2 regions of the Arthrobacter sp. zg-Y750 genome follow, and region 1 is predicted to be linked to the other one. Evidence: riboswitches for the same ligand, from Rfam matches in the RefSeq annotation. Region 1 holds a riboswitch; the other holds the start of a gene.
The links. Region 1 has a riboswitch for thiamine pyrophosphate ahead of thiM (hydroxyethylthiazole kinase). Riboswitches for the same ligand answer to the same signal wherever they lie in the genome.

Region 1 (6,977 bases):
CGGATGTGGGGGAGTCGTTTCATGGCGGTGGTGCTCCTGCCGACGAGGGTGCGCTGAGTGAGCCATACCCGCCTGGCGGCAGGCATGGCCGGATGCAGGCCTGGCGGGGGAATGGACGCAGCGCCGATGGCAAGAGGCCTGGCCCGTTCGCTAATCCGCTGGCCCGGCAGTGGTGAAAGATTCCGGGTGAATTGCTGGTAGCGGGATTGAGACTACGCGGGAGCCAAGTAGCGCAATAGAGTATTTGCCCATACTGCTTCGAGCAGTTCTAACTTTTTTACGCGTATTTGGAATGCACGATTTCTGTCAACGCACAGCACTGTTTTTGCCGGAAACCCGGGGTGTTTATCAGTGGCTTCCCCCTCGGGGAGGTCCGCGGGCCGGCACGCTGGCCCGCGGGAGATTAGACCCGTTCCACCGGCTGCTGCAGCTCCGTCACCCAGTCCGCCTGGTCATCGGATACCGCACGGACGTACACCTCACGGCACGGTCCGGAGGGTGCAAACCCTCGGGCAACGATCTCGGCATGGACGGCCTGCCAGCTTTCCCCAATCCGGTCCATGGCGCCCAAGTGCACACCGCAGATGGCCGCGGGCACCGAGGGCAGGTCCACCACTTCCACGCCCTCGGGAGTGGCCGGGCCGACGACATAGCCGGCCAGGATGCGCATACCCTCCTCGCCCATCTCGTACTGGGCGATCGGTGTATCCAGGGAAGCACCCGCCGCGGACAGCGCCGCCCCCACTGCATCAAAAAGCGGCCCAACAACGCCGGCCACCTCCGGCTGTTCGGCAACAACGGCGGTGCGGGCGGCCAGCCGGACGGCGGGCAGGGACTTGGAGATGATTTCGATCTGGGACATGGCATTTTCCTTTTCAATGAGGTGGAGCCTGCGCTCGACGTCGATGAGCCGTGCGGTTGCCGTCCGTTGCTCGCGTTCCACCTCGGCGCGCCGGACGCGGAGCATGTCCGCAATCCGGCCTGCGTCCACACCGGCTTCGAGGATGGAGGCAATGTCCTCCAGGCCGAAACCGAGCTGACGGAGGGCGACAATCCGGTGCAGCCGCTCCAGCTGTGCGGGATCGTAGGAACGGTAACCGCTGAACTCATCCACGTGGGCGGGAACGAGCAGCCCGGCGGTGTCCCAGTGCCGCAGCATGCGGTGGGTCACCTGCCCGATCTGTGCGAACGCTCCGATGGATAACATGCTTCAGTTCTCCTGCCTGCCACTGTGTCAGGGTCAAGTATCGCGTCCCGCAAGCTTCACACGGGGGGGTTATCCCTGCTCCGCCCGGATCCCGAGGTGGTGCAACGGGACACGCGCCCGGCCGCCCGCGCTAGGCTGGCGTCCGTCACTGCCAACGCGGGCGGTGAGGGAGGAAAACTGGTGGCCCCATGACTCTTGACGGGAATCTCACCCTTGACGCGAATCCCGAACGCGCAGCCCAGCTGTGCATCGAGGCGCAGCAGCGGCTGATGGCTTCGGTGGCGGGCCTGACCGACGCCGAGGTCCGCGGGCCCAGCCTGTTGCCGGATTGGACCGTTGGACACGTCCTCACCCATTTGGCACGCAACGCCGACGGCCTTGGCAGACGGATCGACGGCGCCCTCGACGGCCGGGATGTCCCCAAGTACCCGGGCGGCACAGCGCAGCGGGAAGGTGACATCGAGGCCGGGGCGGGCAGGTCCGCACAGGAAATCATCAGCGATCTCGCGAACAGCCAAACAATGCTCGAGACCGTCCTGGCCCGATATGCCGAGGCAGGTTTCCCCAACGGACACTTCCTGGGCGGCGAGCACTACGGGGTGGCGGCCTGTCCGGCGCACCGGCTGCGCGAAGTGGAGATGCACCATGCCGACCTCGGACTGGGATACGGACCGGCTGACTGGCCCGAAGAATACGTGGAATGGGACCTGCCGGTGCTGCTGGCCACGGTTCCGGAGCGGCTTGCCTCGGCCTCGGACCGGCGGATGTTCATGGCCTGGCTTGCGGGCCGCGGGCCCTTGGCTGCCGCCCCGGCTCTCGATCCGTGGTGACGGCGCCCTGGTGATAGTCCTTACCGGCAGACGCTCGCCCGCAGCGCACCGAACGGTTCCCAGAAGTAGTCGAAGCTGTCCTGCGGTCCGCTCATAAACCGCTGGGTGAAAACCACACCCGCGTCGCCGTTGGGATACACCGCGGCGCTGGTGCCGGAACCGCCGGCCCAACCCCACATCCCGGGTTCGGACCACGGGGCGCCCGGCCCGGTCTGCACCGCGGTCATGAACCCCCAGGATTCATCCGGCCCGGACATCTCGATCATGCCGGTCCGCTGCGGGGAGGTGAGCTGGTCATCGGTCATCTGCTGCCGCAGGGACGCGGGCAGCACGGCGTCGTCGGCCAGCTGTGCCAGGAACCGCAAATAGTCGGGCACGGTGGACACCAGGCCACCGGCCAGTGATTCGAATATCGGGGGCGCTGCCATGGCGTCCCGGTAGGAGACCGCTTCCTTCAATTGACCGTCCACTGCCTCGTACACGGTAGGGAACGTGTCCTTTCCGGTAGGAAACCCGGTGCCGGTGAGCCCGAAGGGTCCATTGACCCGCTCCTGCAGCAACTGACCAACTGAGCTGTCGGCGGCCTTGGCCATCACCACCGAGAGGAGGTCCGCGCATGAGTGATACATCCACAGGTCCCCCGGCTGATGCGCCAGCGGCAGAGCAGCGAGGCGGGCCAGATACTCCTCGTGAGTCAGGTCCGGCGGGTTCGGACCCCACAGCAGGTCGCGGGTGGCGGCGGCGTAGGGTGTGGGCGCGAAGTCGATGCCGAATCCTGCGGTGAAGGTCAGCAGGTGACGCAGGGTGATCGGCCCGCGGGCGGGGACCGAGACGGACAGTGGCGCATCGGGTGTGGCGAGCACGCGCAGGTGCCCCAGCACGGGGAACATGCGGGACACGTCCTCATCCAGTTCCAGGGTGCCGTCTGCGAGCAGGCTCAGGGCCAGGGCGCCGCCCAGCAGCTTGCTCAATGAGGAAATGCGGAACGGGGTGTCCTCGCCCATTGGCGCGGACCGCCCAACACCCAGCGAACCGGTCGCGAAGATCTCTGTCTGCCCGTTAAGCCGGATACCCGCCACCAGCCCCGGGCACCAGCCGGATTCAACGGTCTCGGACAGTTTGTCCCACAGCGGTGCACCGATGCCTGGCATGGGTCCACTGTCCGCTGGCCATGCCGGGGAGTCAACGGCCACGGTCCCCGCAGCGGTATCGGCAGCGTATGCTGTGCCGCATGACGGCACCCATGGTTTACGTCCTGTTTCCGGGCACTGCGCGCAAAGCCCTCACCTTTTATGCCGGAGTGTTCGGCGGTGAGCTATCGCTGCATACGAACCGGGACTTCGGCAGCGGCGGCGCGCCGGACGCGGTTGCGCACGGAGTCCTGGATGGCCCTGTCGCCCTGGCCGGAGCAGATACCGACGGGCCGGAACAGAACGTCCGGATGGAGGGGGTCATGCTCTCCCTGCTCGGGACCGGCGAACCGGAACTCCTGCATAGCTGGTTTAGCCGGCTTGCGGCCGACGGCCGGATCGTGGACCCGCTTGGCCCCAAGCCGTGGGGCGCTTCGGACGGTCAGGTCATTGACCGATACGGACTGCACTGGCTGATCGGCTACGAACCGAAGGCACAGGACCAGAAGTGAGCGGCCGCCTCGTCCTTCTCGGTGCCAGCGGATATACCGGCACCCTGGTGTTGGACGCGCTGATCCGGCGCGGCGTGCGTCCCGTCCTCGCCGGACGCAATACCGCCGCACTGTCTTCCCTGGCGCGGGACCACGGCGGGTTGGAGTTCACTGCCGCAGATGCCGGCGATACCGGCAGTATCCGGCGGCTGCTGAATCCCGGCGACGTGCTGATCACCACCGTGGGGCCCTTTGAACGGTTCGGCCTGGGGGTGGCGGAAGCTGCCGTGCAGGCCGGTGCGCGCTACATCGACACCACCGGCGAGGTGGGGTTTGTCCGCACCCTGCAGGAGCGGTTCGGACGGCAGGCAGAGGAAACCGGCGCCGTGCTGTTGCCTGCGTTCGGATATGACTACGTACCGGGCATCCTGGCCGGCGCCCTGGCGGCGCAGCAGGCCGGAGAAGCCGGACGGAGGCTCGACGTCGGATACTTCACCGCGGGCGCGCTGAGTCCAGGGCTCAGCCAGGGTACCCGGACCACCATGCGCGACGGCTTGTTCCTGCCCGCAGTGCGGTTGAGGGACGGGCATCTGGTGGAAGAACGGGCGGCAGCAGATGTCCATGTTTTCCCGGTGAGCGGTTCCCGCCGGGGACACAAAGCGGGCTTCCTGGTTCCCGGAACGGAAGTCCTGTTCCTACCCGATGCCTTCCCCCAGCTGGATAGCGTGTCGGTGTACAACGGCTGGTTCCCTTCCCTCAGCCGGGCAATCAGCCTGGCATCCGCAGCCAGCCATGCGATCGGAAAGTCGGCCCGGGGCCGCCGCCTGCTGGAGAACCTGTCCGCTCCCCTGATCGGGAAACCCGGCGGACCGGACAGCGCCCGGCGCGCAAAAACCCGTACACAGGTGGTGGCCGCCGTGACCGGGAGGGACGGAAGCCTGCTCTCGGCCGTGCAGCTCACCGGGCCCAATGTCTACACGTTGACCGGTGAGCTGATCGCTTGGGGAGCGGAGCAGCTGCGCGACCGGCAGGACCTGGACCCGGGTGTGGCCAGTCCCCTCAGCGCCTTCGGCCTCGAGGATCTGGCCAGCGGCTGCGCCGGCCTGGGTCTGGTGCCGGTGGAGGGCCGCCGGGCATAGGCACCGCCCCTTTGCCTTTCCCCAGCCGTGCTCGTAGAGTCGGTTCCAGTGACACGGGGTGCCGTAAGGCTGAGATGAAACCCGTTGAACCTGATCTAGTTAGAACTAGCGAAGGGATGTCGTGGATGACTATTCGCCTGACACCGTTAACCGTTTCCAACCATCTGTCGCGCCTGCGCGCCGAACCGCCGCTCGTGCAATGCCTGACCAACGCCGTGGTCACCAACTTCACTGCCAACGTGCTGCTGGCACTCGGCGCCGCCCCGGCCATGACGGATATCCCCGGCGAGGCGGGCCCGTTTGCCCGGGTTGCTTCCGCCGTGCTGATCAATCTTGGCACTCCGCATGCCGACCAGCGCACAGCCATGCTCGAAGCCGCCGAAGCAGCCAATGCCGCCGGAACGCCTTGGGTGCTTGACCCGGTGGCCGTGGGCAGCCTTCCGGTCCGCACCGCCCTGGCCTCGGAACTGCTGGCCCTGCGCCCCACCGCCGTCCGCGCCAATGCCTCGGAGATAATGGCCCTCGCCGGGCTCGGCTCGGGCGGTCGCGGTGTTGACGCCACCGATAACCCCGAGGACGCCCTGCCTGCCGCGTCCCTGCTTGCAGCCAAGTACGGCTGCATCGTGGCCGTCTCCGGCGCCACCGATGTCATCACTGACGGCACGGACACCTTGCGGCTGAGCAACGGGACCTCCCTGCTCACTAAGGTCACCGGCGGCGGTTGCGCCCTTGGCGCGGTTACCGCGGCGTTCCTTGCGGTTGCCGGCGACGCCGGGCCCGACGGCGGCGGGCTGGTGGCGGCGGCCGCCGCCACTGCGGCCTATACCGTGGCGGCCGAGCATGCCGCAGCCTCCGCGTCCGGCCCGGGCAGCTTCGCTCCGATCTTCCTCGACGCCCTCTGGCACCTGGATGCGGAGCTCGTAGCCGAACGGCTGGCCGCCGCGTGAACACTGCATCTTTCCCGGACTCCGGCCGCCTCCGCGAAGGTGCGCGGAACACCGGCATCTACCTCGTTACCGACACCCTCTTGTGCGGGGCCCGGGGCGTGACCGAAACCGTGCGGGCCGCCGTGGCCGGCGGCATCCGGACGGTGCAGGTCCGGGAAAAGCAGGCTTCCGCTGCCGACTTTTACCAGCTGGTGTTGGCCGTGGCTTCAGCCATCGGGGACCGCGCCCTGGTACTGGTTGATGACCGGGTGGACATTTACCTGGCTGCCCGGACCGCGGGCGCCGAAGTGCACGGGGTGCACGTTGGCCAAAGCGACCTGCCCGCCGGCGCGGTGCGGCGGCTGGTGGGACCGGACGCCGTTGTCGGGCTGACCGCCAACACGGAGCGGCATCTGGCTGCCGTTGGCGCGCTCCCCGCCGGGACCGTGGACTACCTGGGTGCCGGCGTCATCCGGCCCACCAGCACCAAACCGGACCACCCCGAACCGTTGGGAATAAGCGGTTTCCAATCCTTCGCTGCCTCCTCGCCGCTGCCGTGCGTTGCGATCGGTGGGATCCAGCCCGCCGACGTCGTTGCGCTGCGCGCCGCCGGCGCTTCCGGAATTGCCGTGGTTTCAGCTGTCTGCGCTGCTGTTGATCCCCGCAGGGCGGCAGAGGAACTGGTGGCGGCATGGAACCGGTGAAAGTCCCCCGGGTGCTGAGCATTGCCGGCACCGATCCCACGGGCGGAGCCGGCATTCAGGCCGACCTGAAATCCATTGCGGCCACCGGTGGCTACGGTATGGCCGTAATCACCGCCCTCGTGGCGCAGAACACCGTTGGCGTGCGCTCGGTGCACACGCCTCCGGTGGCGTTCCTCCGCGAGCAGCTCACCGCCGTCAGCGACGACGTCGTTATTGACGCCGTGAAGATCGGCATGCTGGGCACTGTGGAAACTATTGAGGCCGTCTCTGAATGGTTGACTGCCGTCCGTCCGCCCCGTGGTGCTGGATCCGGTCATGATTGCCACAAGCGGTGACCGGCTGCTGAACGCCGATGCCGAGGATGCCATGCGGCGGCTGCTGGGCGGGGTGCATCTGGTGACCCCCAACCTTCCCGAACTCGCGGTACTGGTGGGGGACGCCTGCGCCGGCAGCTGGGACGAGGCGCTGGGCCAGGGCGTCCGCCTGGCGCGGGCCCACGGGGTGGCGGTGCTGGTGAAGGGCGGTCACCTTGCCGGCCCGGCGGCCCCGG
Region 2 (6,977 bases), on a different contig from region 1:
CCGAAGAGGGAGAAGAGGATGATGCCCGGGATGGGAAGGAAGAAGATGCACAGCAGCCACGCCATGGCCGTCGTGGGACGCCGGTTGCCGGGAACAACGCCCAACGCAATAATCCGGATACCGTAATCCACCACGGCCAGCACGGTCGCCGTCCATCCGGACAGGTCAAAACCGGTCAGAGACCACCACACGCTCAAGCTCCTCCCAGCAGCACCCTGCCCTCAGCCTATCGGTACGGGGGTCCCGGGCGTGTCCCGCGCCGCTAGGCTGGTGCCATGACTGTTCTGGTTTTCCTGGATTCCGCGTACCCCGACGGCCGCCCTGCCGATCCTGCGGTGCCGCATCTGCTCGTGAGCGACCTGGGCGTCACCCGCGGTGACGGGATTTTCGAGTCGCTGCTGGCCGTGGACGGTGTGCCCCGGAAACCGGACGCGCACCTGGACCGGCTGGCGTCCTCGGCACAGCTGCTGGACCTGCAGATCCCGGTACGCCAGGCCTGGGAGCGGGCCATCGCCACGGCATTGGCGCTGCACTTCGGGCAGGGCGCTGCCGGGCCGCAGGGCCGGGCCGCGGTGAAGCTGGTGGCCACCCGGGGCGTGGAAGGCAGCGGGACCTCCACGGCGTGGGTGCAGGTTTCCGCCGCGCCCGACGCGGCGCGGCAGCAGACCGACGGGATTAAGGTGCTGCTGCTGGACCGCGGCTATGACAGCATGGCCGCGTCCCGGGCACCCTGGCTGCTGCTGGGCGCCAAGACGCTTTCCTACGCCGTGAACATGGCCGCCCTGCGCTACGCCAAGGAACACGGGGCCGATGACGCCATTTTTACCTCCTCGGACGGCAAGGTCCTGGAGGGACCCACCTCCACGGTGGTGCTGGCCCGCGAACGGGACGGTGTCCGGACCCTGCTGACCCCCGAACGGAAGAGCGGCATCCTGGCCGGAACCACGCAGGACGCCCTCTTCAAGGCCGCCGAAGCTGCCGGCTGGGAACTGGGCTACGGCCCAATGGTTCCGGAGGACCTGTTCGCGGCCGACGGCGTGTGGCTGGCTTCCAGCATCCGGCTGCTGGTTCCGGTCCGTTCCATCGACGGCCGCGAGCTGCCTTTCTCCGAGAGCCTGAACAGCGAACTCGCGAAGCTGGCCGACACCGCACTCTGAGCACTCAGCCCCCGATGCTCAGGTCAGGATGAAGTTGAACGTGCCGGCCGCCAGCGCCGCTGCCACCGCGGCGGCTGACACGACCACTCCCGTGGCCAGCACCGCGGCGTCGATCCTGCTGAACGTTGAGGTCCGTGCCCAGGACCGGTCCCCCGCGCCAAACCCGCGGGCCTCCATGGCCACGGCCAGCCGCGTGGCCCGGCGGATGGCCTGCACCAGCAAGGCCAGTGCCTGCCCGGCGAAACCCTTCAGCCGGGCCGCCGCACCGGCATCGGGCCCCGCGCCGCGCGCGTGGCGGGCCAGCCCGATGGTCCGCCATTCCTCGACCAGCAAACCCACCAGGCGCATGGCCGCCAGTGCGCCCAGCACAAACCGGTGCGGCAGCCGCAGCTTCTGCGCCAGGGCGTCGGCCAGGTCGGTGGGATCGGTGCTGGTCAGCAGGTAGATCCCGGGCAGGGCTATGGCCAGCCCGCGCAGTCCAATGGCAATACCCGCGGCCACGGAACCGGAGGTAAAGATCAGCGGTCCCGCTGCAAGCAGCACCGCCCCGGTCTTCTCCGCCAACAGCGCCGTACCCCAGGCCCCGATCAGCGCGGCCACCAGCAGCGGCGAGATGCGCCGCAGGAGCGTACCCGCCCGGATGTGGAGCAGCGGCAGCAGGAGAAGTTCCAGGGCCAGGACGACGGCGGCGCTCACCCAGTCCACGGTGACCAGCACCGCCAGGGTCAGCAGGGCCGCAGACGCGAGCTTGGACAACGGGTTGGCGCGGGCCAGGAAAGTAACGGCGGTGCGGACGGGCGCGCCCGCGTTTTCTCCAGGCGCCGTTCCACCGGACTCCGCGGCCGAGATCTCCGCCCGGCTCACCGGAGCACCTCGGTTGCATTATCCGCGGCCGGACCTGCTGCCGGGCCCGGCACCGGCTCGGCGGCGGCGTCCCGGACCGTTCCGCCGCCCACCTGCAGGGTCCGCGCGCCCAGCGCCTGGATGAAGCCGGCGTCGTGGGTCACCGACACCACGCACCGGCCATCGTCCAGCTGGGCACGCAGCAGGGCCACCAGTTCCGCCCAGGTTCGGGCGTCCTGGCCAAACGTCGGCTCATCGAGCAGCAGGATGGACGGCGCCGTGGCGAGCATGGTTGCCACGGACAGCCGGCGCTTCTCCCCGCCGGAGAGCGTGAAGGGGTTGGCATCCAGCAGGGCGTCGAGGTGCAGCCGTTCGGCAAGCTCCCGCACCCGGGCCGCGGACTCCTTTTCCAGCCCGAGCCGGCGCGGGCCGAAGGACAGTTCGTCCAGCACGGTGTTGGTGAGGAACTGGTGCTCCGGTTCCTGGAACACGGTTCCGATCCTGCTCACCAGCTGCGCCGACGTCCACCGGTGCGGTTCGGGCGCAGCGGTGCCGGCCAGCAACGGTTCGGCGGCGATGGTTCCGCCCCGCGGCCGCAGCAAGCCGCCCACGGTCAGGGCGAGGGTGGATTTGCCGGCACCGTTGGGTCCGGTAATGCCGACGGCGGTTCCGGCGTCCAGCGCCAGGTCCGCCCCGGTGACCACGGCAGGTCCGCGGCCCGTCCGGGCGGCAGCCAGCCCGCGGGCCGCCAGCAGCCGGTTCCCGCCGGCAACCGGGGCCCACGCACCGCCGGGAATCTCCGGCCGGGCGCCCGGAAGCCAAACCCCGGCTGCGGCCAGGGTTTTCCGGTGCACCGGATCCCCCAGCACCTGCTCCGGTGATCCGTCGGCCAGGACGCCGCCGCCGGCAGCCAGTACCACCACGCGGTCCACCACGTCCGCCCAGACCTCCACGCGGTGCTCCACCACAATGACGGTGGCGCCGGTGCGGTCCAGCACCCGCACCACGGCGTCGCGGATTTCCGCCACGCCCGCCGGGTCCAGGTTGGCGGTGGGTTCGTCCAGCAGCAGCAGTCCGGGTTCCATCGCCATCACGGAGGCCAGGGCCAGCCGCTGCTTCTGCCCGCCGGAGAGAGCGGAAGTGGAACTCTCCAGCGGCACGTCCAGTCCGACGTCGGCCAGTGCGGCCCGCACCCGGGGCCAGATCTCCCCGGCCGGGACCGCAAGGTTCTCGGCGCCGAAGGCAACTTCATCCCCCACACGGGACAGCACGGTCTGCGCATCGGGATCCTGCAGCACCAGTCCGGTCCGGCCGCGGGCTGCGGGATCCGCCGGATGGACACCGTCCACTGAGATCCTGCCCTGTTCCTCCCCACCGGTATCCGGTCCCAGCACGCCCGCGAGGGAATGCAGGAGTGTGGATTTTCCGGCGCCGGAGGCCCCGAGCAGCAGCACCCGCTCCCCCGGTGCTACCGACAGGTCCAGTCCGGACACAGCCGCACCGGCCCTGCCCCCGTGCCGCCAGCCCCAGCCTTGGGCGGTAACGGCGGCGGGACTGCTGCGCCGCGCGACGGCGGAAGGCAGCACCCGGGGTGCGGCCGCGCCGGGAGCCCGGCGGCGGGCGTTCAAAAACCGCACCGCTATGCCTTGCCTGTCCGTCCGGACGCGAAGGGTGCCAGAGCGCCGGTCCGTGCCAATGCCCGGACCGCCAGCCAGGACAGTCCGCCGGCCAGGACCGCACCGGAGAACGCAGTGAGCAGGACATACAACAGCTTCCACTGAGCTGCCCACTCCACGTTGTACAGAACGTTTTCACTCAGTCCCAGGAACAGGCCCGAACCCAGCCCGGCCAGCAATGCCACGGGCAGGGAGAAGCGGCGGTAGAGGAACAGCAGGAACACCAGCTCGGCACCGAGGCCCTGCAGGAAGCCGGAGAGCAGCACGGATAGGCCGAACTGGGTGCCCAGCACACCGGACACGGCCGAGGCCAGCACTTCGCAGTAGATCGCGGCCCCCGGCTTGCGGATGATTAGCCCGCCCAGCACACCGGCAATAAGCCAGCCGCCGGTATAGAGGCCGGCCAGCGGCGGGAACGCGGCGGTCAGCGCACTGATCCCGGCGTAGCCGAGGGACCAGGCCCAGAAAATGACGCCCACGGCCACGGCCACTACGGACGCAACAACAATGTCCACCACGCGCCATGTGCGTGCCGGCGCTGCGGGCTTGGCTGCGGACGGTGCCGCAGCAGAAGTAAAGCGGTTCATGAATATCCTCCTGATAGCAGGAGGGGAGGGTAGTGGCGCGCCGGCAATGCCGGTGCCGTTCCTGCCGTGCCCCGGCGGGTGCCGTGACGTGGCGGGAATTCCCTGAGCTCTCGACTCCCTTCGCCGGTACTAACCGGATCAGGTTCGAGGGTCTGCGGATGTCCGCACTCTCAGCGCCTTGTCTCCGCTGCCCGAAGGCCGTGCGGAGGGGGCGCTCCCCTGTCGTGTGTTTGCGGTACCACTCTACACACGCGTGCCCGCTCCCCGCAGGGGTACCGAACGGATACCGTAGGGTTAGGAAAAACGCCCGAAGCTAGGAGTACCCATGAACCTGATCCTCAAACTGCTCGGAACCGGAGCCAGTATCCTGTCCGGAATCGTGGCCGCCAAGGTACTGGATTTCGTCTGGACCAAGGCCACGGGCAACGAGCCGCCCAAGGACGCCGAGGGCAGCCTGGAAAACAGCCTCCGCGCTGCCGTGGCTTTCGCCGTGGTGTCCGGCGCCGTCAGCTCGGTCATCCGGGTCCTGACCAACCGCGGCACGCAGCGGGCCATCCAGCGCTACCAGAAGACCCCTGAGGTCGTCTGACCCGGCCTTCCGGCCCAAGCACCGCCTGCGGCGCTCAGCCCTCGGGATTCTTTCCCGGGTGCTGGGCGCCGCTGCTTAACCCGGCCTCGCGTTCGCGGCCGGCCAGCAGTTCGTCGTCGTCCAGTTCCCCGGTGTAGGCCGGTTCCTCCTCGCCGGGATCGTCGTCCACGCGCGGGTCCTCGTTTTCGTCCTCGAGCGCCTCCGCCTCAGCGTCCTGGAGCAATCGCTGGGCGCGCTCGACGACGTCGTCCAGTTCGTCGATCACGAGCAGTTCCGGCCGCAGGTGCTTGGTGCGGTACCCGGCCCGGCCCACCATGTGCGCGGAAACAGGTGCCGTCAGCAGCATAAAGATCCATGCGACGGCCAGGACCGGCAGCAGTTTCCAGCTGCGGAACTCCACGGCCATGGCCAGCAGGAAAAGCAGCAGGCCGAGGACCTGCGGCTTGGACGCAGCGTGCATGCGGCTGAGCAGGTCGGGGAAGCGGATCAGGCCGATGGCCGCCGCCAGGGACATCAGTGCCCCGCCGAACATCAGGACAGCGACAATCGCGTCGTACACGGTTTCGTCCATGGCCCTACCGCCTGTCCGTCACGAAGCGCGCAACCGTTACCGACCCGATGAAACCGACCAGGGAAATGGCGACCAGCAAGGCCAGGTAGTCCAAGTTGCGGTAGACGATCATGTCCACGGCCAGGGCGCCGCCCACAATGGCCAGCAGCACGTCCGAGGCAAGCACCCGGTCCAGGATCGACGGCCCGCGGGCAATCCGGTAAATCGCCCCCGCGCCGGCCACGGCCAGCATGAGGCTCACCACCACCACGGCAACGTTCATCATGCCTTGCCTCCAATCTTCCGCTGACGGGTTTCATCACTCTCGGCGCGCAGGGCAGCCAGTTCCTCTTTGGTGCCCATGGTCCGGATCAGCCACGCCTCGGCCTGCAGGACGTCGGCGCGCACCTTCTCCGCCTGCTCAGCCGTGGACACGTCCAGCGCGTGCAGGTACAGGGTGGAGGTGGAACGGTCGACGTCGACAATCAGCGAGCCGGGAATCAGGGACAGTGCGTGGCCCGTGGCCGTGACCAGCAAGTCCGACCGGCTGCGCAGCTTCACCCCGATCACGCCGTTGCGGATCCGCGGGCCGCGGACAACCGCCAGCCAGAGCACATGGAAACTGGCCTGCACCAGTTTGTAGAAGAACCGGCCGGCAAAGACGAGGCCGTAGAACAGGTTGAACCGGCCGCTGAGCTCCACCGGCGGCAGGTAAAAGATATTCGCCACGATAAACGCGATCACCGTGCCGAAGAGCAGGTTGCCGGCACTGAAATCCTGCCAGAGGGCACCCCACAGGAACACCAGCCAGATCAGCAGCGGCAGTTCCTGCAGCAGCGGGATACGGGACCGGTTGCGCATGCGCGCTTCCTTCGTCATTGGTCAGCCGCTCCTTCCCCGAGTACCGCTTCGATGTACGGAGTACGTTCCAGCAGGTCCCGGGCGGCACCGTCGCTGAGCGAGAACAGCGGCCCGGCGAGCACGGTCAGGCTGACGCCCAGGGCAACCAGGCCCACGGTGGGATACACCATGGTGCGCGGCAGCAGGTCCACCGAGTCCCGGTGGGCGAACCGGCCCGTGGTGTGTTCGCTGACGTCCTGCGACTTGCGCAGGCTGGCACCGTCCGGCCCGACGGCCAGCAGGATCGGATCCGGATGGACGGCGTCTTCCGGGGTCCGCCAGAAGGCGCGGTTCCATACCCGGGCCATCACCAGCAGCGTCAGCAGGCTGGTGGCGGCGCTCGCGGCTACCAGGACGTAGGCCAGCGGGGTGCCCAGCTCGACGCCGGCCTGCATCAGGCCCAGCTTCCCCAGGAACCCGGAGAACGGCGGAATGCCGGCCAGGTTGATTGCCGGGATGAAATACAGCACGGCGAGCAGCGGGGAGAGCTTCGCCAGCCCGCCGAGGCGGTCCATGTTGGCCGTCCCGCCCCGGCGTTCAATCAGGCCCGTGACCAGGAACAGCGAGGTCTGCACGGTGATGTGGTGCACCACGTAGAACACAGCGGAGCCGATGCCGACCACGGATGCGACTGCCAGGCCGAACACCATGTAGCCGATGTGGCTGACCAGGGTG

Region 2: another riboswitch for thiamine pyrophosphate. It lies ahead of LOC57_RS02820 (ECF transporter S component); the one in region 1 lies ahead of thiM (hydroxyethylthiazole kinase).

The regions. Positions count from the first base shown of each region.
Region 1 is NZ_JAJJOC010000006.1:240,420-247,396, forward strand. It holds gene LOC57_RS04165 (MerR family transcriptional regulator) at 404-1,207, opposite strand; gene LOC57_RS04170 (maleylpyruvate isomerase N-terminal domain-containing protein) at 1,396-2,037, shown strand; gene LOC57_RS04175 (serine hydrolase domain-containing protein) at 2,058-3,188, opposite strand; gene LOC57_RS04180 (VOC family protein) at 3,269-3,679, shown strand; gene LOC57_RS04185 (saccharopine dehydrogenase family protein) at 3,676-4,797, shown strand; TPP riboswitch at 4,842-4,931, shown strand; gene thiM (hydroxyethylthiazole kinase) at 4,923-5,744, shown strand; gene thiE (thiamine phosphate synthase) at 5,741-6,427, shown strand; partial or broken gene thiD (bifunctional hydroxymethylpyrimidine kinase/phosphomethylpyrimidine kinase) at 6,415-6,977, shown strand, end outside.
Region 2 is NZ_JAJJOC010000005.1:24,953-31,929, forward strand. It holds gene cls (cardiolipin synthase) at 1-191, opposite strand, end outside; gene LOC57_RS02805 (aminodeoxychorismate lyase) at 276-1,157, shown strand; gene LOC57_RS02810 (energy-coupling factor transporter transmembrane component T family protein) at 1,176-1,931, opposite strand; gene LOC57_RS02815 (ABC transporter ATP-binding protein) at 2,018-3,583, opposite strand; gene LOC57_RS02820 (ECF transporter S component) at 3,640-4,263, opposite strand; TPP riboswitch at 4,362-4,494, opposite strand; gene LOC57_RS02825 (DUF4235 domain-containing protein) at 4,589-4,852, shown strand; partial or broken gene mnhG (monovalent cation/H(+) antiporter subunit G) at 5,082-5,423, opposite strand; gene LOC57_RS02835 (monovalent cation/H+ antiporter complex subunit F) at 5,428-5,688, opposite strand; gene LOC57_RS02840 (Na+/H+ antiporter subunit E) at 5,685-6,281, opposite strand; gene LOC57_RS02845 (Na+/H+ antiporter subunit D) at 6,278-6,977, opposite strand, start outside.